DNA from 2 places in the Micromonospora sp. NPDC048839 genome. Region 2 is predicted to be linked to the other one. Evidence: riboswitches for the same ligand, from Rfam matches in the RefSeq annotation. Region 2 holds a riboswitch; the other holds the start of a gene.
The links. Region 2 has a riboswitch for S-adenosylmethionine ahead of AB0C25_RS07405 (aminotransferase class V-fold PLP-dependent enzyme). Riboswitches for the same ligand answer to the same signal wherever they lie in the genome.
Positions count from the first base shown of each region.

Region 1 (11,666 bases), on a different contig from region 2:
CCGAAACAGGTGAGGTGCCAGGTCTGCCCTGGCCTCGGCCTGTTTGCTGCGAGACGAGGTGGGCAGGCCGGTGGTTCAGCCGAGACGGACGGGAGCACCGGTATCCGCGCGCTGCGGTTACCGGAGTGGAAGTCGCAACCGGAGTTGGTCGAGGTCCCCGACCCGACGGCCGGGCCGGGTCAGGTGGTGGTCCGGCTCAACGGCGCCGGCGCCTGCCACTCCGACCTGCACCCGATGGACGGGTCGGAGTCGACTCGTACTGCGAGAGATGCGCCGACGGCACGCTGGAGGGCCGGGCCGTGATCGTGCCGTGAGCCGGGCAGTCAGTCGGCCTGGATGAGGCCACGGACGTAGGCGGCCTGGCCCGCGTGTTGCAGGTCGTCGTCGACGATGCTGACCAGCCGGACGCCGAGGGTGACCGGCGGGTCCCACGACTCGTCGACCACCCGGTCCAGGTCCGCCGGGTGCAGGCCGGCCAGGAACGATCCGGTACGCGCCGCCACCGCCTCGTAGTAGTCGATGAGCGCCTGCGCGCTCTCCGGCCGCACCGTCTCGACCTGTGCGGCCGAGTGACCGTAGCCGGTGTTGTCCGGGTCGGCGGTGAGCCCGAACCGGCCCGCCCAGTCGCCGTTCACCCAGACCTGCTCGGCGTCGAGCAGGTCGGCGACGTGGTGATCCTGGACCCGGGTCAGGTGCCAGACGAGCCAGCCGATCGAGTTGGCATTCGGGCCGGGCGCCCAGCGCAGGTGCTCAGGGCTGAGGCCGTCGACCGCCGCACGCACGAGGTCGGGCAGCCGGTCGTACGCCTCGGTCAGCAGGTCACTCACATTCACGGGGCACGCCCTCCTGGTCGGTTCCCGGTCAGGTACCGCCGGATCCGGGCGCGCAAACCTCGACCACTACGGTGATCGGGTGGTCGCCGCGTTGGAGTTGTATCTGGACCCGGACGCCACCCGGCGGATCCGGGCACTCTGGGACGCCCTGGAGGCTGAGGGCGTGCAGAGCATGCGTTCCCTGTTGGAGCAACGCCACCGACCACACGTCTCGCTCGCGGTGGCGCCCCGCTTCAACCCCGAGCAGGTCGCCGAGGCGCTGCGCGGGACTGTCGTCGCGGCCCCGCTGCGACTGGACTTCCAGCATGCCGGGCAGTTCGTCGGCCGGGTGCTCTGGCTCGGCCCGGCTCCCACCGCGGAGTTGCTGACCCACCAGCGGATGGTGTCCGACCGGCTCACCGCCGCCGGCATCCCGCTGGCCGAGCACTACCGGCCGGGCCGCTGGGTGCCGCACTGCACGCTCTCCATGCGGGTGCCGAACGTGCTGATGGCCGCAGCGGTGCGCCGCTGCCTTGAGGTGTTGCCGCTGGCCGCGACGGTGGTCGGCGCGGCGCTCACCGACCACGCCCGGGGCATCGCCCACCCGTTGCCCTGACCACCGGCGGCCCCACGTCGACCGGACCGACGTCCCGCGTGGACCCGTGCGTTCACCTGTCGGGGACGACAGGCGAGTCCATCTCGGCAGCTCGGCGCACCCGGTCTCGCTACCCAGCCGGCCGGTCCGGACAACGTCGATCCGTTATGTCCGGTTTGGCAGGCCGCAGTCGGAAACCCGAAAACAAGCGGTGCGAATGCGGCCGGGCGTGGGAAGGTTCGAGGTGGCTGTCGTACCGGTGGTGACCCGCCAGCGCGTGGTTCGCCCGACCGGTGGCGCGCTGACGCCGCGCCACCGACGACGGCGTCGACGAGGAGAGGCGGGGCCCATGCAGGCTCAGCGCAGACCAGCACGTGCGGAGCGGAGCCAGGCCCGGGACGACCGGACCGGCGGCGGCATGACCGGGGCGGCGACGCCACTGACGATCTGGGCCGCGGCCGTCCTTCTCGGCCGGATCGCCGGTGGCGACGACGACGTCGAAGACGAACGGCACATCCTGCGCGGCATCGAGTGATCCCGGCCGGGGTGGTTCACAACCAGCCGCGCCGCTTGAAGATCACGTAGAGGGTGCCGCAGACCAGCAGCATCAGCAGCAACGCGAACAGGTAGCCGAAACGCCAGTTCAACTCGGGCATGTGGACGAAGTTCATCCCGTACACGGTGCCGATGAGTGTGGGTGCGAACAGGATCGCCGCCCAGGACGAGACCTTCTTCAGTTCCTCGTTCTGCGCGTAGCTCGCCGCGGTCAGGCTGCGCATCTCCTCGTTCTGCTGCTGCAAGACGAGGGTGGCGTTGACGGTGAGGATGTTCTGCAGCAGGTGCCGGAAACCGTCCACCCGCTCCACCACCTGGGTCAGGTGGTCGGTCACGTCCCGCAGGTAGCGGCGCAACTCCTCGTCCGTGCCGGCACTGCTGGCGCCGTCGGCAAGCGCGTCGAGCACGGTGAGCAGGGGCCGGGCGGCCCGCTGGAACTGGATGACCTCGCGGCTCAGGCCGTAGATGCGCCGGCTGGCGTTCGGGTCGCCGCCGAACACCTGGGTCTCGATCTCGTCGATGTCGTTCTCCAGCCCGGCCACCACCGGCGCGTACCCGTCGACGACCTGGTCGAGGATCGCGTACAGGACCGCCTCCGGACCCCGGGCCAGCATCGGCGCGTCGGTCTCCATCCGCCGCCGCACCGCGGCCAGGTCCGGGACCTCACCGTGCCGGACGGTGACCACGAAGCCCGGCCCGATGAACAGGTGCAGCTCGGAGAACTCGACCTCCTCGCGCAGGTCGTCGTAGCGGGCGGCGCGCAGCACCACGAACAGGGTGTGCCCGTACCGCTCCAGCTTGGGTCGCTGGTGGGCGTTGATCGCGTCCTCGACCGCCAGGTCGTGCAGCCGGAACTCCCGGGCCAGCGAGGTGATCTGCTCGATGTCGGGCCGGTACAACCCGATCCAGGCCATCGCGGCGTCCTGCTCCTGCAGGCAGCGGTACGTCTCGGCGAGCCCGGACGGCGAGGCGAAGCGGTGCCCTCGAACGTAGACCGCGCTGTCCACCAGACCGCCGGTGGGCGGGTCGGGCGACACCGTCGACGGCGGCACGCCATCCGTGCTCTCATGCTCGTCCAGTTGGCGACCGAAGCCACCACCGGGGCGGAATCGACGGCCACCGGCCATGCCTGTCCCCTCCCCCGGCTCCGTCCGGCCCGGTGCGCTCCCGCCGATCCGGGAGGGCTGCATCCCCCGTGCCCGCGACCCGAAACCAGCCCGCCGGCGGGTGGGTTCCGGGCACCCGGGGACGGGCGCGGCCCGACGGGCGGATACTCACGGTGACCATGGGCGGATGACGGGGGACGCGCCGATGGAGGTGGACAGACGCGGCGGTCGGCTGCGGGGGTGGTTGCTCGACGCGGGCTCGGACCAGGCCGCGCGGCACCCGGGGCCGCACGGACGCCCGCCGGAGCACCGGCAGCATCCGTGGTGGAAGGTGATGTGCCTGACCGGCGTCGACTACTTCTCCACCCTGGGCTACCAGCCGGGCATCGCGGCGCTGGCCGCCGGGGCGCTGTCGCCGGTGGCGACCCTGGTGCTGGTGCTGGTGACGCTGCTGGGCGCGCTGCCGGTCTACCGGCGGGTGGCGGTGGAGAGCCCGCACGGTGAGGGTTCCATCGCGATGCTGGTACGCCTGCTGAGCTACTGGCCGGGCAAGCTGCTGGTGCTGGTGCTGCTCGGCTTCGCGGCCACCGACTTCATCATCACCATCACCCTGTCGGCCGCCGACGCGACCGCGCACATCGACGAGAACCCGTTCTGGCCGGACGGGTTCAAGGGACACGAGGTACTTGTCACGCTGCTGCTGGTGGCCCTGTTGGGAGCGGTGTTCCTCAAGGGATTCACCGAGGCCATCGGCATCGCCGTCGTGCTGGTGGCGGCCTACCTGGCGCTGAACGCGGTGGTGGTGGTCGACGCGCTGTGGCGGGTGGTGACGCACCCGAGCGCGGTCGGGGACTGGACCACCGCGCTGACCACCGGGCACGGCGATCCCTGGCTGGTGGTCGGGCTGTCGCTGTTGGTCTTTCCGAAACTGGCGTTGGGCCTGTCCGGCTTCGAGACCGGCGTGGCCGTGATGCCGAGCGTACGGGGCGACCGGCAGGACTCCGAGGCTCGACCGCTGGGCCGGATCCGCGGCGCACGCCGGCTGCTCACCACCGCCGCGGTGATCATGAGCGTCTTCCTGATCACCAGCAGCGTGACGACCACCATCCTGATCCCGGCGGAGGACTTCCGGCCGGGCGGGCCGGCGAACGGCCGGGCGCTGGCCTACCTGGCGCACCAGCACCTTGGGGAGGTGTTCGGCACCGTCTACGACCTGTCCACCATCGGGATCCTCTGGTTCGCGGGGGCGTCGGCGATGGCCGGACTGCTCAACCTCGTCCCCCGCTACCTGCCCCGCTACGGCATGGCACCGGCCTGGGCGCGGGCCGTCCGGCCGCTGGTGCTGGTCTTCACCACGGTGGCCTTCCTGATCACGGTCGTCTTCGATGCCAGCGTGGACGCGCAGGGCGGCGCGTACGCCACAGGTGTGCTGGTGTTGATCACTTCGGCGGCGACGGCGGTGACGCTGGCGGCGGCCCGGCGCCGTCAGCGCGGTCGCACCGCCGCGTTCGGCGTCATCGCGGTGGTCTTCGTCTACACCACCCTGGCGAACGTGGTGGAGCGCCCCGACGGCGTCAAGATCGCCGCCTGCTTCATCGGCGGGATCATCGTGGTCTCCGCGCTGTCCCGGGTGTCCCGGGCCTACGAGCTGCGGGTGGACCGGATCGAGCTGGATCCGGTCGCCACCCGGATGATCGACGAACGCGCTGGACGGCGGATCCGGCTCGTCGCCCACGAGCCCGACCGGCACGACGAGGCCGAGTACCGCGCGAAGTTGAGCCAGACGATGGCGGACAACGACTTCCCCGACGACAGCGACGTGATCTTCGTCGAGGTGCACGTCACCGACCCGTCGGACTTCGAGACCGAGTTGCTGGTACGCGGCGGCCTGGCCGACGACAGCTTCGCGGTGCTCAGCCTGACCAGTTCCTCGGTGCCCAACGCGCTCGCCGTCCTGCTGCTGGAGATCCGCGACCGCACCGGGCGGCGACCGCACATCTACTTCGAGTGGAGCGAGGGCGGCCCGGCCCGCAACTTCCTGCGCTACCTGGCGTTCGGGCAGGGCGCGATCGCCTCGGTCACCCGGGAGATCCTGCGCCGCCAGGAACCCGACCCGGGTCGCCGGCCGCACGTGCACGCCGGCTGACCTGCGGGCCGAGCATCCTCCGCGCACGGTGAGCGTGGTCATAACGACTGGACGATCCACCCGTGCGTGCTGCTAGCCTCGCTGCAGGTCATGAGTGCCAGCGCGAAGCCCCGGCTCGCTGGCCGGCAACCCTCCTCCGCGGTGGGGTGCCCCGGGTGAAGACCAGGCACCGGCACGACGCCGGTGCAAGCGTGGCCTGGCACCCAGGTCAGCACAGACCCGGGAGAACCATGCGCATCCTCAGCACCGCCCCACCGACCGATGTCGCGGAACTCCGCGCCGGTCAGCCCACGCCGGCACTGACCCGGCGGCGGCACGTGGACATGATGCGAATGTGCAGCGCCGCGTGTCGACGCGGCCCCCGGCACTAGCGCACCTTTCTTTTTCCGAGCCTTTCCAGCGGTACGCCCATCGGGCGCACCGTCGGCGGCACACGTCCGTGCCCGCCGAGACACGACCCCTTTCGGAGACACCCGTGCGAATCCTTCCTGCCCTGACCCGTGCCGCAGCCCTGGGCGCGGCCACGATCCTGGCCGCCACCGCTCTCACCGCTTGCGGCGACGACACCTCGTCCGACGCCGCCGCCAACCCGTACGGCCTGGCGCAGCCGGGCGTGCTGCGGGCCGGCACGCTGACCGACGCCCCGCCGAACGTGTACCTCAAGGACGGCACGTTCACCGGCTTCGACAACGACCTGCTGACCGCCGTGGCCGGCAAGCTCGGCCTCACTGTCGAGTTCGTCGGCACCGACTTCTCCGCGCTGCTGTCCCAGGTCAACAACCACAAGTTCGACGTGGGCAGCTCCTCGATCACCATCACCGAGGCGCGCAAGAAGACCGTCGACTTCGGCAACGGCTACGACTTCGGCTACTTCGGCCTGGACGTGCCGGCCGGCTCGCCGATCACCGCCTTCGACCAGCTCGCCGGCAAGCGGGTCGTGGTGGTGCAGGGCACCGTGCAGGACGACTACGCCACCGGTAAGCAGCTCGACCCGGTCCGGGTGCCGGACTACAACGGCGCGATCAACCAGCTCAAGGCCGGCACCGCCGACGCGTGGATCGCTCCGGCCGAGATCGGCGAGAAGTCGGCCGCCGACAGCACCGGCAAGATCACCGTGGCGGCCAAGCAGCTCAGCCCGGCGCCGACGGCGTACGCCGTGGCCAAGGGCAGCGACAAGCTGCGCGAGGCGCTGAACAAGGGCCTCGACGAGGTCATCGCGGACGGCACCTGGAGCCGGTTGCAGGCGCAGTACTACCCCGGTCGGCCGATCCCGGCGGACTTCAAGCCGGGCAGTGGAACGGTCACGCCTGCGGCGTCCGCGTCGGCCGCGTCCTGACCTGGTGACGAGCGAGCAGGGCGGTAGGAGAGGCGACCGATGGATCCGTTGAGCACGCTGTGGGAGACCTTTTTCGACATCGACGCGATGCGCGAGGCGCTGCCCGAGATGCTGACCGTCGGGTTGCCCAACACGCTGATCCTGGCGGTCTCCGCCGCCCTGCTCGGCTCGGTGCTGGGCCTGCTGTTGGCCGTCGCCGGCATCTCGCGCAGCCGTTGGCTGCGCTGGCCGGCGCGGGTCTACACCGACGTGTTCCGAGGACTTCCGGCCGCGGCGACGATCCTGCTGATCGGCGTCGGGCTGGCGCCGCTGGGCATGCAGGTCTGGGGACCGGACCCCTACCCGTTGGGCATCCTGGCGCTGTCGCTGATCGCGGCCGCGTACATCGGGGAGATCTTCCGGTCCGGCATCCAGTCGGTGGAGGCCGCCCAACTGGAGGGCGCCCGCGCCCTCGGCTTCTCCTGGACCGACGCGATGCGGCTGGTGATCATCCCGCAGGGCATCCGGCGGGTGCTGCCGGCCTGGGTGAATCAGCTCATCGCCCTGATCAAGGACTCCAGCCTGGTCTACTTCCTCGGCCTGGTGGCCAGTCAACGGGAGCTGTTCCGGATCGGGCAGGACTACGCCGCCACCACCGGCAACGAGTCGGCGCTGCTGCTGGCCGGGCTCTGTTACCTGGTGTTGACCGTCCCACTGACGCACGTCGTCAACTGGATCGACCGGCGGCTGCGCAACGGCCGGCCGGCGACCACACCGACAGACGAGGACGACGACACCAATTCGGCGTACGCCGCGACGGAAGGACACCGGTGATGACCACCGACACGACCACCTCGGTCAGCCTCGACGTACGCGACGTGCACCTGGCCTTCGGACCGAACCGGGTGCTGCGCGGCGTCGACCTCACGGTGCCGCGCGGCGCGACGGCCTGCGTGATCGGCCCGTCCGGGTCGGGCAAGTCGACGCTGCTGCGCACCATCAACCGACTGATCGAGCCGGACCGCGGCGACGTGCTGCTGGACGGGCGCAGCGTGCTGGGCGACGACCCGGACGCGCTGCGGCAGCGGGTGGGCATGGTGTTCCAGCAGTTCAACCTCTTCCCGCACATGAGCGTGCTGCGCAATGTCACCCTCGCGCTGCGCCGGCTCCGCAAGCTCGGCGAGGACGAGGCGGAAACCGTCGCGCGTAACCAGTTGGAGTTGGTGGGGTTGGCCGGCAAGGCCGACGCACGACCGGCGCAGCTCTCCGGCGGTCAGCAGCAACGCGTGGCGATCGCCCGGGCGCTGGCCCTGCGGCCGGAGGTGATGCTCTTCGACGAGGCCACCTCGGCGCTCGACCCGGAGTTGGTCAAGGGTGTCCTCGGGGTGATGGCCGACCTGTCCGCCGCGGGCATGACCATGGTGGTGGTCACCCATGAGATGGGCTTCGCCCGGCAGGTCGCCGACACCGTCGCCTTCATGGACCGGGGCGTGGTGTTGGAGGCCGGCCAGCCCGAGGCGATCTTCGAGCGGGCCGAGCATCCTCGGCTGCGCCGGTTCCTCGCGCAGGTGCTGTGACGAGACGGCCGATCAGTCGTTGGGCTCGCGCCCCAGCAACCGGATCTCCTCGTTGTCCAGCGCGGCCTGGAGTTCCTGCAGGACCAGGTCGTCGATCTCCCGGTTGTCACGCAGCCGGGTGACCTCCCGCCGCTTGTGCGCGAGGACCCCGAGGCGCAGTCGATGTTCCAGGCGACGTTCCTCGGCGGTGTTCCCCCCGCTCTCGTTGAAATCCTCCAGGTGCCGCTGGTACTCGGCCTGCAACCGACGTACCGAATCCTCCCGGGCGCCGACCTCGGCGGCGACCTGCGGCAGGGCGGCCAGGCCCACCTCGGTGGCCCGTCGTCGGGCGTGCCGGGTCTCGTCGACGCGTTCCGGGTCGCCGACCAGCCCGGCCCAGCGCACCACGAGCGGCAGGGTGGTGCCCTGAATCAGCATGATCAGCACGATCACCAACGCGGTGACGAAGATGATCAGGTCGCGTTCGACCACCGGCCGACCGGCGACCGTCATCGTCGGGACGGCCAACGCGGCGGCGAGTGACACCGCGCCCCGGAAACCGGACCAGCCCCCCACGGTCGCCACCCGCCAGCCGGACGGACCCTCGCCGTCGTCCACCATCCGGCGACGCCGCAGCCGGGCCGACTGCGCGGTGAGGTAGATGAAGAGCAGCCGGGTGGACACGACGACCAGGGTGACCACCAGCACGATCACCAGCGCCCGCTCGGGCGAGGTGCTGGTGATGCCCCGCACCGCCCGGGGGATCTGCGTGCCGAGCAGGACGAACAACCCGCCGTTGATCAGGAACGTGGTCAGGTCCCAGAACGCGTACGCCAGCACCCGGGACCGGGCGCGGATCACCCGCGGGCCGGCGTAGGCCAGCACCAGCCCGGCGACCACCACCGCCAGCACTCCGCTGGCGTGCACCGAGTCGGCGAGCAGGAAGGCGCCGAACGGTGTCAGCACGCTCAGCGCACCCTCGCGCAACGGATCGTCGAGCCGCTTGCGGATCAGCACCACGGCGGCCCCCACCAGCAGACCGGCGAGGACGCCGCCGACGCTGGCGCCGACGAACTCCTCGCTGATGCCCAGCACGCCCGGCTTGGCGCTCTGGCTGAGCAGACCCACGGTCACCGCGAAGACCACCAGCGCGGTTCCGTCGTTGATCAGGCTCTCCGCGTGCAGCGTGGTGAGGAGCTTGCGGGGCAACCGTTTGGCCAGACCGGTGACGGCGGCGGCGTCGGTCGGCGCGAGGACCGCGCCGAGCACCCAGGCGGCGGCCGGATTCACGCCGAACGCCTGCGCGGTGAACGACACCGTCACCATGGTGAGCACCACGAGCACCACCGCGAGCAGGCCGATCACCGGCAGGTTGGCCCGGATCTCGCGCAGGCTGATGGTGAGGCTCTCCCGGTACAGGATCGCCGGCAGGAAGATCAGCAGCACCAGGTCCGGTTCCAGAGTCACCTCGGACAGCGGCGGCGTGAGCCCGAGCACCACGCCGAACGCGATGAGCAGGACCGGCGGCGCGACCCGGTACCGACCACCGAGGGTGGTGCCGATCAGGACGGTGCCGCCCAGCACCACGATCAGGACGAGCACCTCCACGCGTACCCCCTCGATCGTTGGCGCGACGGTGCACGCGCCGGTGGTTACATCTGACCGCACCCCGGTTGCCGGTTCGGCACGTTCCGGCAAGTCGCCGAGCTGCCCGCCAGGTCGGTGTGCTGTTGAGCGGTATACCTCAGCGTCATAAATATGACCCTGAGGTATATCGCTCACTACCGCATCCACCCCCACGGAGGTGACCGACGGTAACCGCCGGCGGCGCGTACGGGCCTGGTCGGGAAGAGCTGGCGTACCTGACGCTGCCGGCCCTGACAGCGCTCAGGTCGGGTCGTCGGCGCGGGCGCGCGCGGTGAGCGCTCGGGCGGTACGGCGGTGCCCGGCGGCCTCCTCGTCGCGGCCCAGAGCGGTGGCCAGCTCGGCGAGGTGCCCCGCCACCGGGCCGGCGGTGACCATCCCGCTGCCGGCGGCCAGCTCGGCGGCGGCCGGGCGGAGCGCGGTGGCGACGCGCTCCATGGTGGGCCGGTCGCCGACGGCGAGCGCCGCCCGAGCGGTGAGGCACAGCCGCACCTCCCACAGCAGGTCGTGCGGCCCGTCCGGGAGTGCCCGCAGCGCCGCCCGGGTGGCGACCTGGTCGTCGGCGGCGGCGAGCAGCAGTGGTCGGACCCAGGGCTCGTGCGGCCCCCAGTCCAGCCGCGCCCAGTCCTCGTCGTCCGGCCCGGGAATCGGGCGCTGACGTCCGGGAACGAGCCGGGCCTCGCCGACCGCGTCGGCCAGTCGCAGGCCGAGCAGGGCGAGCGGCAGCAACCCCCGGGCCAGTCCCGGCATGGCGTCGGCGGGCAGGCGTTCGGCGGCAGCCCGGTACGCGGTCACCGCAGCGTCCTGGTCACCGCCGACCGCCCGGCGCAGCGCGGCGTACCAGCCGGTGAAGACCCCGACCAGCGGCAACTCGTACCGCTGCGCGAGTCGGTCGGCGGCGCGGGCGTGCGCGTCCGCGCCGGCCCGGTCGGCCCGCGCGCAGCAGGCCTGGAGCAGGACGAGGTGACCCAGCACCTCGACGGTCACCAACTGACGGGGAGCGGCCAGGTCGACCAGCTCCGCGCCGATCCGGGCGCGCTCGTCGGCCAGCCCGACACGGTGGAAGGAGTGCATGAAACGCGCGTTGAGCGCGAACGCCAGCAGCCCGGGATCCCCGACGGTCCGGGCGATCCGCTCGGCCTCGGCCGCGGCCCGGCGACCACGGTCGCCGGTGCTGCCCCGCAGTTCCAGCGCGAGCGTGGCCAGCAGCCGGCTGCGTTGCGCCGAGCCGGTCGGACCGAGGCCGGTCAGGGCGTGCTCGGCGGCGCGAGCGATCCGCTCGGAGAGCGCCTCGTCGTCGTTGCGGGTCCAGATGGCGGGTACGTCGAACCCGGCGAGCACCTCGGCGGTCAGCCGCGGGTCACCGACCGCCTCGGCGTCGGTGAGCGCCGCGGCGCGGTACCGCCGCGCCTCGGCCAACCGACCCGTCACCGCCAGCCCGCGCCCGAGGCCGAGCACGGCGCTGAGTCGCTCGCGTCGCTCGTCCCGCCCGGCCCGGTCGTACGCGTCGAGGACCTGCGCCCACAGCCGGGCCGCCTCGTGCGGGTTGCCGTCGCGTTCGGCCTGTTCGGCAGCGGTTCGGGCGTAGCCGGCTGCGCGGTGGGCGGCTTCCCGCCCACCGGCGTGCAGCAGGTGGTGGGCGAGCGCGGCGGGGTCGACGGGCTGCTGCCGCCGCATCGCCTCGGCCACGGCGGCGTGCCAGGCCGCGCGACGCGACCCGGACAGGTCGGCGTAGAGCGTGTCGCGGACCAGGATGTGGGTGAACCGTAGTCGCCCGTCGGGCTCCTGCTCGCTCAGGAAACCGGCCTGCAACCCGCGGTCCACGGCGTCCAGCAGCGCCGCCGGGTCGCCCGCCAGCTCGCCGAGCACGACCGGATCGAGGTCCCGGCCGAGGACCGCCGCCTGCCGCAGCACGGTACGGGTCGGCGCGGGCAGCT
Region 1 is NZ_JBEZGL010000012.1:84,299-95,964, reverse strand. Features, by position in the region: gene AB0C25_RS22800 (DUF664 domain-containing protein) at 324-833, opposite strand; gene AB0C25_RS22795 (2'-5' RNA ligase family protein) at 913-1,428, shown strand; gene AB0C25_RS22790 (hypothetical protein) at 1,757-1,942, shown strand; gene corA (magnesium/cobalt transporter CorA) at 1,959-3,089, opposite strand; gene AB0C25_RS22780 (amino acid transporter) at 3,256-5,214, shown strand; SAM riboswitch class IV at 5,301-5,412, shown strand; gene AB0C25_RS22775 (ABC transporter substrate-binding protein) at 5,690-6,550, shown strand; gene AB0C25_RS22770 (amino acid ABC transporter permease) at 6,590-7,363, shown strand; gene AB0C25_RS22765 (amino acid ABC transporter ATP-binding protein) at 7,363-8,106, shown strand; gene AB0C25_RS22760 (Na+/H+ antiporter) at 8,119-9,693, opposite strand; gene AB0C25_RS22755 (BTAD domain-containing putative transcriptional regulator) at 9,973-11,666, opposite strand, start outside.
Region 1: another riboswitch for S-adenosylmethionine. It lies ahead of AB0C25_RS22775 (ABC transporter substrate-binding protein); the one in region 2 lies ahead of AB0C25_RS07405 (aminotransferase class V-fold PLP-dependent enzyme).

Region 2 (11,666 bases):
CTTCCCACGCCCGGACGAGCCGTTGGCGGCGGCCCGTGCCGCGGCCGTGGACGCGGGCGGTGGTTCCGGCTTCTCGGCGGTCAGCGTGCCGATCGCGGCGGTCCGGCTGGCTCAGGGTGTGGGCCGGCTGATCCGGGCGACCGGCGACCGGGGCGTGGTCGCGGTGCTCGACTCCCGGCTGGAGACGGCCCGTGGCTACGGGCCGTTCCTGCGCCGCTCGCTGCCGCCGTTCTGGTACACGACCCGCCCCGAGGTGGCCCGGGGCGCCCTGCAACGCCTCGCCAAGTCCTGACCCAGCCCCGCCGCGCGACGGCCCGGCGGGTCAGGGGGCCTGGGAGGCGACGACCACCGCGTCGGGTGGGGTGTCCGGGACCCTCCGGGCGGCGAGCCGGCGGACCCCGGTGTTCAGCACCGCGATGAGCGGCACGGAGACCAGCGCTCCGGTGATGCCGGCGAGTACGACACCCGCGGCGATGCCGATGATCACCGCGAGCGGGTGGAGGGCGACCGCTCGTCCCATGATCAGCGGTTGGAGGATGTGGCCCTCCACCTGCTGCACGAGGATCACTGCTCCGAGGATGATCAACGCGATACCCGGGCCGCTGTCGACGAGTGCCACCAGCACCGCCACGCCACCGGAGAGCGCCGCGCCGACGATCGGGATGAACGCGCCGAGGAAGACGAGCGCGGCCAGCGGGAAGGCGAACGGGATGTCGAAGACGACGAGGAAGATGCCGATGCCGACCGCGTCGATGAAGGCCACCAGGACTGTCGCGCGGACGTAGGCGCCGAGCGTGTGCCAGGAGGCGCGGCCCGCGTCGTCGACCTTCCACCGGGCGGCCACCGGCAGCAGCCGGACCAGGAAGCGCCAGATCCGGTTGCCGTCGCGCAGGAAGAAGAACGTCGCGAAGAGCACCAGGAGCGTGCCGGTCAGCACCTCGGCCAGGGTGGCGGCGGTGCTCAGTGCGCCGCTGGTGAACTTCGAGGTGTTGTCGTTGATCCAGGCCTGCGCCTCGTCGATGTAGCGGTCGAGCTGGGTGTCGGACAGGTGCAGTGGACCCGTCTTCAGCCAGTTCTGGATCTGCCGGACGCCCTCCGAGGACTTCTCACTCAGCTCGGGCACACCTCGGATGAACTCGTTCACCACGAGCGTCAGCGTGCCGATCACCGCGGCGAGACCGCCGACCAGCACCACCGCCGTCGCCAGCGACCGGGGCAACCGAGCCCGCAGCAGCCAGCCCACCGCCGGCGCGAGCAGCGCGGAGAGCAGCAGCGCGATGGCCAGCGGAATGATCACAATCTTGACGGTGCTGACGATCCTGAGCAGGGCCCAGGCGACCACACCGATCACGATCAGCCGCCAGCACCAGGCCGCGGCGATCCGCAGCCCGTGCGGGACGTCGGCGTCGTCCCGGCTGGAGGTCGAGCTGTGCAGGTCCACCGGAGGTTCCGCGCCGAAGACCGAGGCCGTCGGCGGTGCGGTCGGCCCCGGCACGGCGGGCGACGCCACCCGTGCGGCGTCCGACACGTCGCCCAACTCGTCGGGCGAAATGCCCTCGTCGGCGCGCGCCGGCTCCTGTCGTGACTGGTAGGCGCGACGAAGCCGCCCGCGTACCCGCTCGAAGCGGCTCAAGCGCACCTCCTGGCAGTTGTACCGGCCCGCCCACAGCGACAGGTCGGACAGCATACGTCCGTTCCGGACACCGTAGGGCAGTTCCGCCACACAATGCCCCGACCACCACCGGCGTAACCACCGGCGGACCCGCCGTCGGCCACACGGTAGCGTCTGCGGCGTGACCGCCGACAATGATCTGGACGCCGGCCTGCCGATCCGCCTGTTGCACGATCGAGTGCTGGTGCGGATGGAGGGCAGCGAGGGCGAGCGCCGTTCCACCGCCGGCATCGTCATCCCGGCGACGGCCCAGGTCGGTAAGCGCCTCGCCTGGGCCACGGCGGTCGGGGTGGGGCCGAACGTGCGCGCCATCGTGTCCGGCGACCGGGTGCTCTTCGACCCCGACGACCGCTCCGAGGTCGAGCTGCACGGCCGCGGGTACGTGCTGCTGCGGGAGCGCGACGTGCACGCGGTGGCCGCCGAGCGGATCGAGAACGACCCCACCGGCCTCTACCTCTGACGCACCTCCCCCGGCCAGCAGGCCGGGCCGCGCATCGTTTGCCCGGCCGCACGACGGGAAGCCATCCGGCGACCGTGGCCCTGGGGAGGGACGATGCCAGTATTCGTGAAGAAGCTGTTGACCTGGGGCAGTGTCGCGTTCCTGATCTACTTCATGGCCTTCCGGCCGGACGGCGCCGCGCAGATCTTCAAGGCCATCGGTGGTGCGCTGATGGCGATGTTCCAGGGCTTCGGTGACTTCCTCACCTCGCTGATGACGTGAGGCCGCCGGCCGGGGGCGCCCGCCGTCAGGGGTGACCCGGGGGCCACGGCGCCGCCGGGCGCGGGCCGGGCCAACCGGGCGGGGCGTAGCCCACCGGAGGCTGCGGCGCGGGGGCCAGCACCACCGGGATCGGCACCACCGGGTCGTCCGGCGCTTCCACCGGCCGCTGCGTACCGTCCGGGAAGCGCAGGTGGTAGCGGCTGCCGTCCCAGACCCCCGTCGGGGTCTGCGGGTCCCGACCGACGAAGAACGACCGGTACGCGTTCATCGCGTCCAGCAGCTCCCGCTCCTCCCGCGCGGTCCGTTCCTGGTCGGCGGGCTTGCGGTCCAGGCCGCGCACCGAGCCGTCGCGCAGCAGGGCCAGTCGGGTGGCGGTGGACTGGTAACCGCGCATCGCCCGCACCCCGGCGTCGCCGGCCACCCGCCGCGCCCAACTGCGGGCCGCGTGCCGCCGGCCGAGGCTGCTCAGCGCTGCCACCTCGGGTGGGCTCAGCCAACCGGCGCGGACGTAGTCCGGCAGGGTCCGCTCGGTGAGCCGCCCCTCCCAGGCGCGCAGCCACACCGCGAGACCCACCATGCCGAAGAAGACCGGCACCATCAGGCCCAGGAAGCCGTACAGCATGATCAACGCCTCGCCGGTGACCTGGGTCAGCGTGGGCAGCAGGTTCCACGTGCCGTGCAACATCATCGCCAGCAGCAGGCCGCCGATCGGGGCGAGCACCCGGACCCGCCGGTCGGCCGTCCGCGCCGCGATGCCCAGCCCCACACCGGTCATCGAGGTGAAGAGCGGATGGGCGAACCCGAACAGCAGGATCCGCAGGATGAAGATCGAGATGACCTGGTTGACGCCGGTCACCGGGCCGTACCGGTCGGCTCCGGACGCGTAACCCAGCCCACCCAGGTAGAGGATGTTCTCCACCATGGCGAAGCCGACCGCGGACAGCCCGCAGTAGACCAGGCCGTCGGTGATCCCGGACCACTCCCGTCGCCGGAACACCAGCAGCAGGATCGGTCCCAGCGCCTTGGTCAACTCCTCGATGAACGGCGCCACCAGCACGCCGGTGAGCGCGTCGGGCAGCCCCCAGGCGGCGAACCGGTTGGCGGCGAATTCGTTGACCGTGAGCGAGGCGGCGGTGGAGACGAATGCTCCCCAGCCGAAGCAGAAGATCAGATACTTCAACGGCTCCGGTTCGTACCGGTCCAGCCAGAGGAAGCAGGCGACCAGCACCGGCACCGGCAGGATGGCGGCGGCCACCCCGATCAGCAGTGCCTGCACGCCGAGCGACTGGCCGAGCCTGAAGACGATGAACACCGCGCAGGCGGCGATGAGCAGCACCACCCCGGCCAACACCAAAAACCGCCGCCAGCCCAGCCGGCGCAGCGGCATCCGGGGCGCTCCACCGACGGACGGGGCCGCGGGCGCGGGCGGCGACGGCAGGGGCGTACCGGGCGGGGTGTCGGCCATGCGGTCAGCGTAGCCATCCGCCGCCGGCTGGTCCGGTCGCATCGGTTGCCGCTATGCTGCCCGCAGGTCACGAGTGCCAGCGTTCAGCCCCGGCTTGCTGGCCGGCAACCCTCGTCGAGTTCGCGGTGGGGTGCCCCGGGTGATGACCGGGCCCAGCCCGATCGGTGTGCTGGGCAAGCGCGGACCCCGTCCCGATGCCGCACCCGGGGTCCCTGACCCCGGAGGTTCCGGCATGCCCGTCACCCTCGTTCCCTCGCTGCCCACTTTGCCCACCATCGCGCCCGCGTCGGTGCCGCTGGACGTCCTCGGCGTGCCCGGTGAGATCAACCTGGACTACGCGGCGAGCGCACCGTGCGCGCGGGCCGCCGCCGACGCGGTGGCCGAGCTGCTGCCCTGGTACGCCAGCGTGCATCGCGGCGCGGGAGCGCTGTCGCGGCGCTGCACCCTCGCGTACGAGCAGGCGCGGCAGACGATCGGTGACTTCTTCGGCGTCCGGGCGGACGATCACGTGATCTTCACCCGCAACACCACTGACGCGCTCAACCTGCTGGCGCGGTCGCTGCCGGCCGGCACGACGGTGGTCACCTTCGCCTCCGAGCACCACGCCAACCTGCTGCCCTGGCCCCGCGGTTCGGTACGGCTGCCGGTGCCGGCCGATCCCGCCGGGGCGGTACGCGACCTCGCCGCCGCCCTCACCGAGCTGCGCCGGGGCAGCAGTCCGGCGCTGCCGGTGCTGGTCGCGGTGACGGGTGCGAGCAACGTGACAGGTGAGCGGTGGCCGGTCGCCGAGTTGGCCCGGGTGGCGCACCGGCACGGTGCCCGGATCGTGCTCGATGCCGCACAACTCGCCCCGCACGCCCCGGTCGACCTGTTGGCGCTCGACGTCGACTACCTGGCCGTGTCCGGCCACAAGCTGTACGCGCCGTTCGGTGCGGGCGTGCTGATCGGCCGGGCGGACTGGCTGGACGCCGCCCCGCCGTACCTGGCGGGTGGGGGCGCCACCAGCCACGTCGGCCCGGCCACCCACGACGTGACCTGGGCAACCGGTCCGGCCCGGCATGAGGGTGGCACCCCGAACCTGCTCGGCGCGGTCGCGCTGGCGGCCGTGTGCGCGGCGCTCGGCGCGGCCGACCGGGACGCGCTGGCCGCCCACGAGCAGGCGCTGCTGGCACGACTGCGGACCGGCATCGAGGCGCTGCCGCACGTGGTGGAGCTGCGCACCTTCGGCCCCGACGCGCCGCGGGTCGGCATCGTCTCGTTCCTGGTCGCCGGCTGGGACTCCGCCGACGTGGCCGCGCGGCTGGCCAGCACGCACCGGATCGGCGTACGGGACGGGTTGTTCTGTGCCCACCCGCTGGCCCGGCGGCTGCTCGCCGAGGCGGCGGGGCGTACCGGCCGACGGGACCTGCCGCCCACGGCGTTGCGCGCCAGCCTCGGCCTGGGCAGCACCGTCGAGCAGGTGGACCGGCTGCTCGCGGCGCTCGCCGAGTTGGGCTGAGGAGCGCGGCGCGGTCAGCCGACGGGCGGGGCGGTCGGCGGTTTCGGCGCCTCGCCCGGCTCGGCCGGCTCACCGACCGGCCGCTCCTGCTCCCCGAAGGCGGTGCGGATCCACCGGTTCGCCTCCTCCTGCTCGATTCCGGAGGCCACCAGCAGGTCGCTGGCGGTGGTCCGGATCTGGGCGACGACCACGCTGCCGGAGAAGCCGACGCCGGCGCCGTACGCCCGACCCGCCTCGCTGACCGCCCGCAGCGACCGCTCCCGGGCCTTCTCCGGTTCCTCGCCGGCGGCGAACTCGTGTTTGAGCAGCCGGACCGACTCGGCGAGGTGGCCCATCGCGTCCGGCATCGGATCCGGTACCGGCTCGTCGTCCTCGATCAACGTGACGGACCGGCGGATCAGCGTGCCGGTGTTGCGCATCGCCCGGTCGATCGGGTCGGCCGCCTCCGCGTAGTGGATCAGCTCGCTGCGGCGGTGCCAGCGGGCCGGGGAGAGGGTGGCGGTCTCCTTCGCCCCCTCGATCGCCTCGGCCAACGTGGCCAGTTCCTCCTTGTTGTTGCGCAGCCGGTCCAGGGCCCGTTGGACGCCGGCGCGGTCCCGGTTGCGCAACCCGTCCGCGGTGGCGTCGAGCTGGGCGGCGAGCAGGTCCAGCGCCGGCCGGGCGGCCCGGTTGATCACCCGGAGCGGGTTCAGCGGCAGCAGCACGGCGGTCACCAGGAGCGCGACGCCGCCACCGAGGAAGGCGTCCACGAAGCGAGGGATCTCCAGATTCTGGGTTGATGGGCTCAGCGTCACGATCAGTACCGCCGTGGCCGCCGCCTGGATGACGATGGCGACGCTCGCCCCGGCGAAGATCGTGAACAGGATCGCGACGGTGACCACCAGGCCGAGCTGCCAGGCCCCGGTGCCGAGCAGGTAGATCAGGAAGTCGCCGATGGCCACCCCGATCCCCACCCCGGCGATCAGCTCGATGGTCCGGCGGAACCGCTGACCGACCGACGCGGCGAGGGTGCCGACCGCGGAGATCGGCGCGAAGACCGGTTGCGGGTTGCCGAGCACCTTGTGCGAGATCAGGTACGCCAGCCCGGCGGCAAGCCCCGCCTGCACGGCCAGCCCGCCGGCCATCCGTACCCGGTGCAGCCGGTCGTGCAGGGTGGCCCGGCCGCGATCGCGCAGTTGCTCGGTGGCCTCGGCGATCCGTGCGCCGTCGACGTCCACCAGCCCGTCGCGCAGCGCGGTACGTCGCACCATTGGTGGTCGCTTGTCCCGGGCCACGGCCATGGGCGCGACTACCCGGGACAGCCCCGCTGAATCCTTCCGCGTCGCGCGCCGTGCCCGGATGCGGCAGACTCGGCCGGTGGTCGATCTGCTGGAGCGGTGGCGGGCGGCAGCCCGGGGTGCTGGTACGACGCCGGACGCGGGGTGGACCCGGGCCGGCGAACGGCTGCTCGACAGGTGGCGGGAGCCGCACCGGCACTACCACACGGTGGCCCACCTGACGGCGGTGCTCGATGTGGTGGACGAGCACGCCGGGCTGGCCGACCGGGCCGACCTGGTCCGGCTGGCGGCCTGGTGGCACGACGCGGTCTACGATCCGCGGGCCGGCGGTGACGCCAACGAACAGGACAGCGCCGCGCTGGCCGAGAGCGTGCTCGGCGGGCTCGGGATGCCGGGGCCCACGGCGGCCGAGGTACGTCGGCTGGTGCTGCTCACCGCCGGGCACGTCGTGGGTCCGGACGATCGGGACGGCGCGCTGCTCTGCGACGCGGACCTCGCCGTGCTGGCCGCGCCCCCTGCGACCTACGACAGGTACGCGACGGCGATCCGACGGGAGTACGCGCACGTGCCGGAGCCGGCCTTCCGGGCTGGGCGGGCGGCGGTGCTCGGCGGCCTGCTGGCGCTGCCCGCGCTGTTTCGTCTGCCGCCGCTGGCGGCCCGCTGGGAGGAGCCCGCCCGGGGCAACGTACGCCGGGAGTTGGCCACCCTCACCGCTGCGGGGCCGCCGACGGGCGCGGGCTGACCAGGTGCTTCGGGCGGCGCAGGTCGGCGGCGCGGAGCAACCGGACCAATTCCCGGCTCGGCACCACCTGGGCGCCGAGCCACACCGCCGCCGCGAACCGGTCGGCGGGGATGTCGTAGTGGTCCCGGTCGAAGCCGCGGCGGGGCGCGCCGAGGGCCTCGGCGAAGGCGTGCAGCTCGGCGTACGAGACGTCACTGATCAGGTGCGACCAGAGCCGACCGCGCCACGGCCAGGCCGGCCGGTCCAGGTAGAGCATGACGTCCAAGCTATCCCGCGTAGTTGATCACGTTGATGATCGCCGGCTGGCGACCTAGCCTCGGCTGCATGGCCCCCACCACGCTCCTGGACGATCTCCGCGCCGCGCTCGGTGCCGACGCCGTGCTCACCGACCCGGACCTGCTGCGCATGCACCAGCGGGACGAGGCCGACCTGTGCGCGGCCGGCACCCCGCTCGTGGTGACCCGTCCGCGCAGCACCGAACAGGTGGTCGCGGTGGTCCGGGCGGCGGCGCGACACGGCGTACCTGTGGTGCCGCAGGGCGCGCGGACCGGGCTGGCCGGCGCGGCGAACGCGGTGGACGGCGCGGTGGTGCTGAGCACCGTCGCGATGGACGAGATCCGGGAGATCGACCCGGTGAGCCGGATCGCGGTGGTCCAGCCGGGGGTGGTCAACGCGGCGCTGGCCGGCGCAGTGGCCAGGCAGGGGCTCTGGTACCCGCCGGACCCCGGCTCCTGGGAGTCGTCCACGATCGGCGGCAACGTGGCCACCAACGCCGGCGGCATGTGCTGCGTGAAGTACGGGGTGACCACCGAGTACGTGCTCGGCCTGGAGGTGGTGCTCGCCTCGGGTGAGGTGCTGCGCACCGGTCGGCGGACGGCCAAGGGGGTGGCCGGCTACGACCTGACCCGGCTCTTCGTCGGGTCGGAGGGCACCCTCGGCGTGATCACCGAGGTGACTGTGGCGCTGCGGCCCGCCCCGGCCGACTCGCTGACCCTGGTGGCGGTCTTCGGATCGACAGCAGCGGCCGGCGCGGCGGTGGCCGAGATCGCGGCCCGTGGGCTCACCCCCAGCCTGTTGGAACTGTTGGACCAGACCCACCTGCGGGCGATCGAGGCGTACCAGCCGATGGGGCTGCGGACCGACGCCCAGGCCCTGCTGCTGGCCGCCGCGGACACCGGCCCCCGGGCCGCCGACGACCTGGCCAGCCTGGCCGAGGTCTGCACGGCGGCCGGCGCCGACGAGGTCTACGCGGCCACCGACGCGGTGGAGGCGGCGGCGCTGTTGCAGGCGCGGCGACTGGCCCACCCGGCGATGGAGAAGTTCGCGGCCGACGCCTACCCGGGCGGCAACGGCGGTCTGGTGATCGACGACGTGGCGGTACCGCGCGGCTCGCTCGCCGCGCTGCTGGACGGGGTGGCCCGGATCGCCGTGGAGTGCGAGGTGCCGATCGGCGTGGTGGGGCACGCCGGGGACGGCAACATGCACCCGAACATCGTGGTCGACCGGGCCGACCCGGCGAGCGTGGAGCGGGGCCGGCGGGCCTTCGACGAGATCATGCGGCTCGGTCTGGACCTGGGCGGCACCTGCACCGGAGAGCACGGGGTGGGGCTGCTCAAGCGGGAGTGGCTGGCCCGGGAGATCGGGCCGGTCGGCGTCCGGGTGCACCAGGCGATCAAGTCGGCACTGGACCCGGCCGGTCTGCTCAACCCGGGCAAGGTGCTCTGAGCTGCCCGGGTCAGCCGTTGATCTGAGCTGGCCCGGGGAACAGCCGTTGATCTGAGCTGTCCCGCGGTCAGCCCTTGATCTCGGCCGGGGTCGCCTGGGTGAGCAGCAGCAGGATCTCCCCGGCGACCGGCGTGCGCTCCTCGCCGGGGCAGTCCTGCGAGGTGACCAGCCCGGTCGAGGTGAGCAGGCTGGACGTGAGCGCGTCGATGCAGGTGGAGCGGTATCTCCGGGCCTGATCGGTCTCGTCGGCAAGTGCCGGGTTGGCGAGCAGCACCTGGAGCCGTTCGGTCAGCTCCGGGGCGAGGGTGCCCCGGGACGTGACCCCGTCACCGGCGCAGTCGAGGCACTGCCACGCGCCGTCGCGTTCGACGCTCAGGGTCCGCAGGGGGCCGTCCTCGCCGAGCCGCTGAATCAGGCTGACCTGGCCGACCGCGACCGTGGTGGGGATCTCCAGCTGCGCGCCGCCACCCGCCGAGGCCGTCGGTTGTGCCACCGGAGTGCCCCGTGGCTCCCGGTCGAACATCGAGCACCCGGCCAGGGCGCCGCCGAGGACGGCGGCGACGACCGGTAGTAGCAGACGTGGGTGCGCGCGGGGAAGCACGCGCGGAAACCTACCCCACCGTAGGTAGCGTTCGAAACCACCATCCGGGCCGGTATCGATGGTTACCCATCGGTAACGTTACAATTCGTCACCGAGCGGACGGCCGCAACTCAACCTGATCATCGCCGCCACCCCGATCGGCCGCATAACCCCGAACGTCCGGAGCGCCGAGCCGGGCCGCGTCCGCCGCGGCGTCGTCCGGCATCAGCTGCGACTGCCGCTCCGCCTCCACCCGGGCGCGGTAGTGCTCGACCTCCCGAGCCCGGGTGGCCGCATCCCAGCCGAGCACCGCGCCCATCAACTCGGCGGCGTGCTCCGCCGACTCCAACCCCCGGTGGCTGGTCTCGAACGAGATCCGGGTCCGCCGGGTCAGCACGTCCTCCAGGTGCAGCGCACCCTCGGCCCGCGCCGCATAGGTGACCTCCGCCGCCAGGTACTCCGGAGCACCGGCCAGCGGAGACGCGAGCAGTGGATCGGCGTCGACAAGCGCCAGCAGGTCCAGGGTCAGGGTGCCGTACCGCTCCAGCAGGTGCTCCACCACGCCCACCGGCACACCGTGCCGGCGCGCCAGATCGGCCCGGTCCCGCCACATCGCCGGGAAGCCGTCCGCCCCGAGCAACGGCAGATCGGCCGTACGCGACGAGCGCGCGCCACCGAGCCGCCGGGCGGCCCGGTCGACCACGTCGGACGCCATCACCCGGTACGTCGTGTACTTACCACCGGCGACCAGCAGCAGCCCGAGCATCGGCTCGAAGACCGCGTGCTCACGGGAGAGCTTCGAGGTCGAATCGGCCTCGCCGGCCAGCAGTGGCCGCAGGCCGGCGTACACCCCCTCGATGTCGGCGGTGGTCAACGGCCGGTCCAGCACCGTGTTGACCTGCTCCAGCAGGTAGTCGATGTCGCGGGCCGAGGCGGCCGGGTGGGACCTGTCCAGTCGCCAGTCGGTGTCCGTCGTACCGATGATCCAGTGCCCGCCCCACGGGATGACGAAGAGCACCGACTTCGCCGTCCGCAGGATGAGCCCCGTCTCACCGGTGATCGCCGAGCGGGGCACCACCAGGTGCACCCCCTTGGAGGCGCGCACCCGGACGCCGGGCCGCAGGCCCACGTCGTTGAGCATCCGCGACATGTCGTCGCTCCACACCCCGGTGGCGGCGATGACGGTACGGGCGTGCACCTCGAACTCCGCGTCGGGTGAGCCGGCCGGCGCCTCCAGGTCCCGGACGCGTACGCCGGTGACCTCGCGTGCCTGCCGGATCAGCCCGACGGCGCGAGCGCTGCTCACCACCGTGGCGCCGAGGCTGGCCGCGGTGCGGGCCAGGGTGACGACCAGCCGGGCGTCGTCGACCTGCCCGTCGTAGTAGCGGATCGCCCCGGACACCGCGTCGGCCCGGAGGCTCGGGAAGATCCTCCGGGCACCCTCCCGGGTCAGGTGCCGGTGCAGCGGCATGCCTCGGCCACCGCCGAAGACTCCGGCGAAGACGTCGTACGCGGCCACCCCGGCGCCGTAGTACGAGCGGCGGAAGATCCGGGCCGGCAGGTCCCGCAGGCCCCGCCCGGCCGGCAGCGGCACCATGATCGGCACCGGGCGCACCAGATGCGGCGCGAGCCGGGTGGCCAGCAGGCCACGCTCGGTGAGCGCCTCGTGGACCAGGTGGAACTCCAACTGCTCCAGGTAGCGCAGGCCACCGTGGATCAGTTTGCTGGACCTGCTGGAGGTGCCGGCGGCCAGATCGCGCGCCTCGACCAGGGCCACCTTCAGGCCTCGGGACGCCGCGTCCAGTGCGGCACCCGCACCGGTCACCCCGCCACCGATGACCAGCACGTCGAAGCGCTCGGCGCGCAGCCGCCGCAGGTCGGACGCACGGCGGATCGGCGAGAGCTGACCGGCGACGGATCGGGAGATACTGGGGTCACGCACCCGTCCACCGTAACCGCCGCGCCGGCATGTCGACATTCGCCGCC
Region 2 is NZ_JBEZGL010000003.1:281,818-293,483, forward strand. Features, by position in the region: gene AB0C25_RS07380 (ATP-dependent DNA helicase) at 1-292, shown strand, start outside; gene AB0C25_RS07385 (AI-2E family transporter) at 323-1,687, opposite strand; gene AB0C25_RS07390 (co-chaperone GroES) at 1,794-2,132, shown strand; gene AB0C25_RS07395 (hypothetical protein) at 2,226-2,393, shown strand; gene AB0C25_RS07400 (PrsW family glutamic-type intramembrane protease) at 2,419-3,900, opposite strand; SAM riboswitch class IV at 3,924-4,044, shown strand; gene AB0C25_RS07405 (aminotransferase class V-fold PLP-dependent enzyme) at 4,091-5,356, shown strand; gene AB0C25_RS07410 (FUSC family protein) at 5,371-6,573, opposite strand; gene AB0C25_RS07415 (metal-dependent phosphohydrolase) at 6,713-7,375, shown strand; gene AB0C25_RS07420 (DUF4031 domain-containing protein) at 7,341-7,631, opposite strand; gene AB0C25_RS07425 (FAD-linked oxidase C-terminal domain-containing protein) at 7,700-9,100, shown strand; gene AB0C25_RS07430 (hypothetical protein) at 9,168-9,701, opposite strand; gene AB0C25_RS07435 (glycerol-3-phosphate dehydrogenase/oxidase) at 9,790-11,607, opposite strand.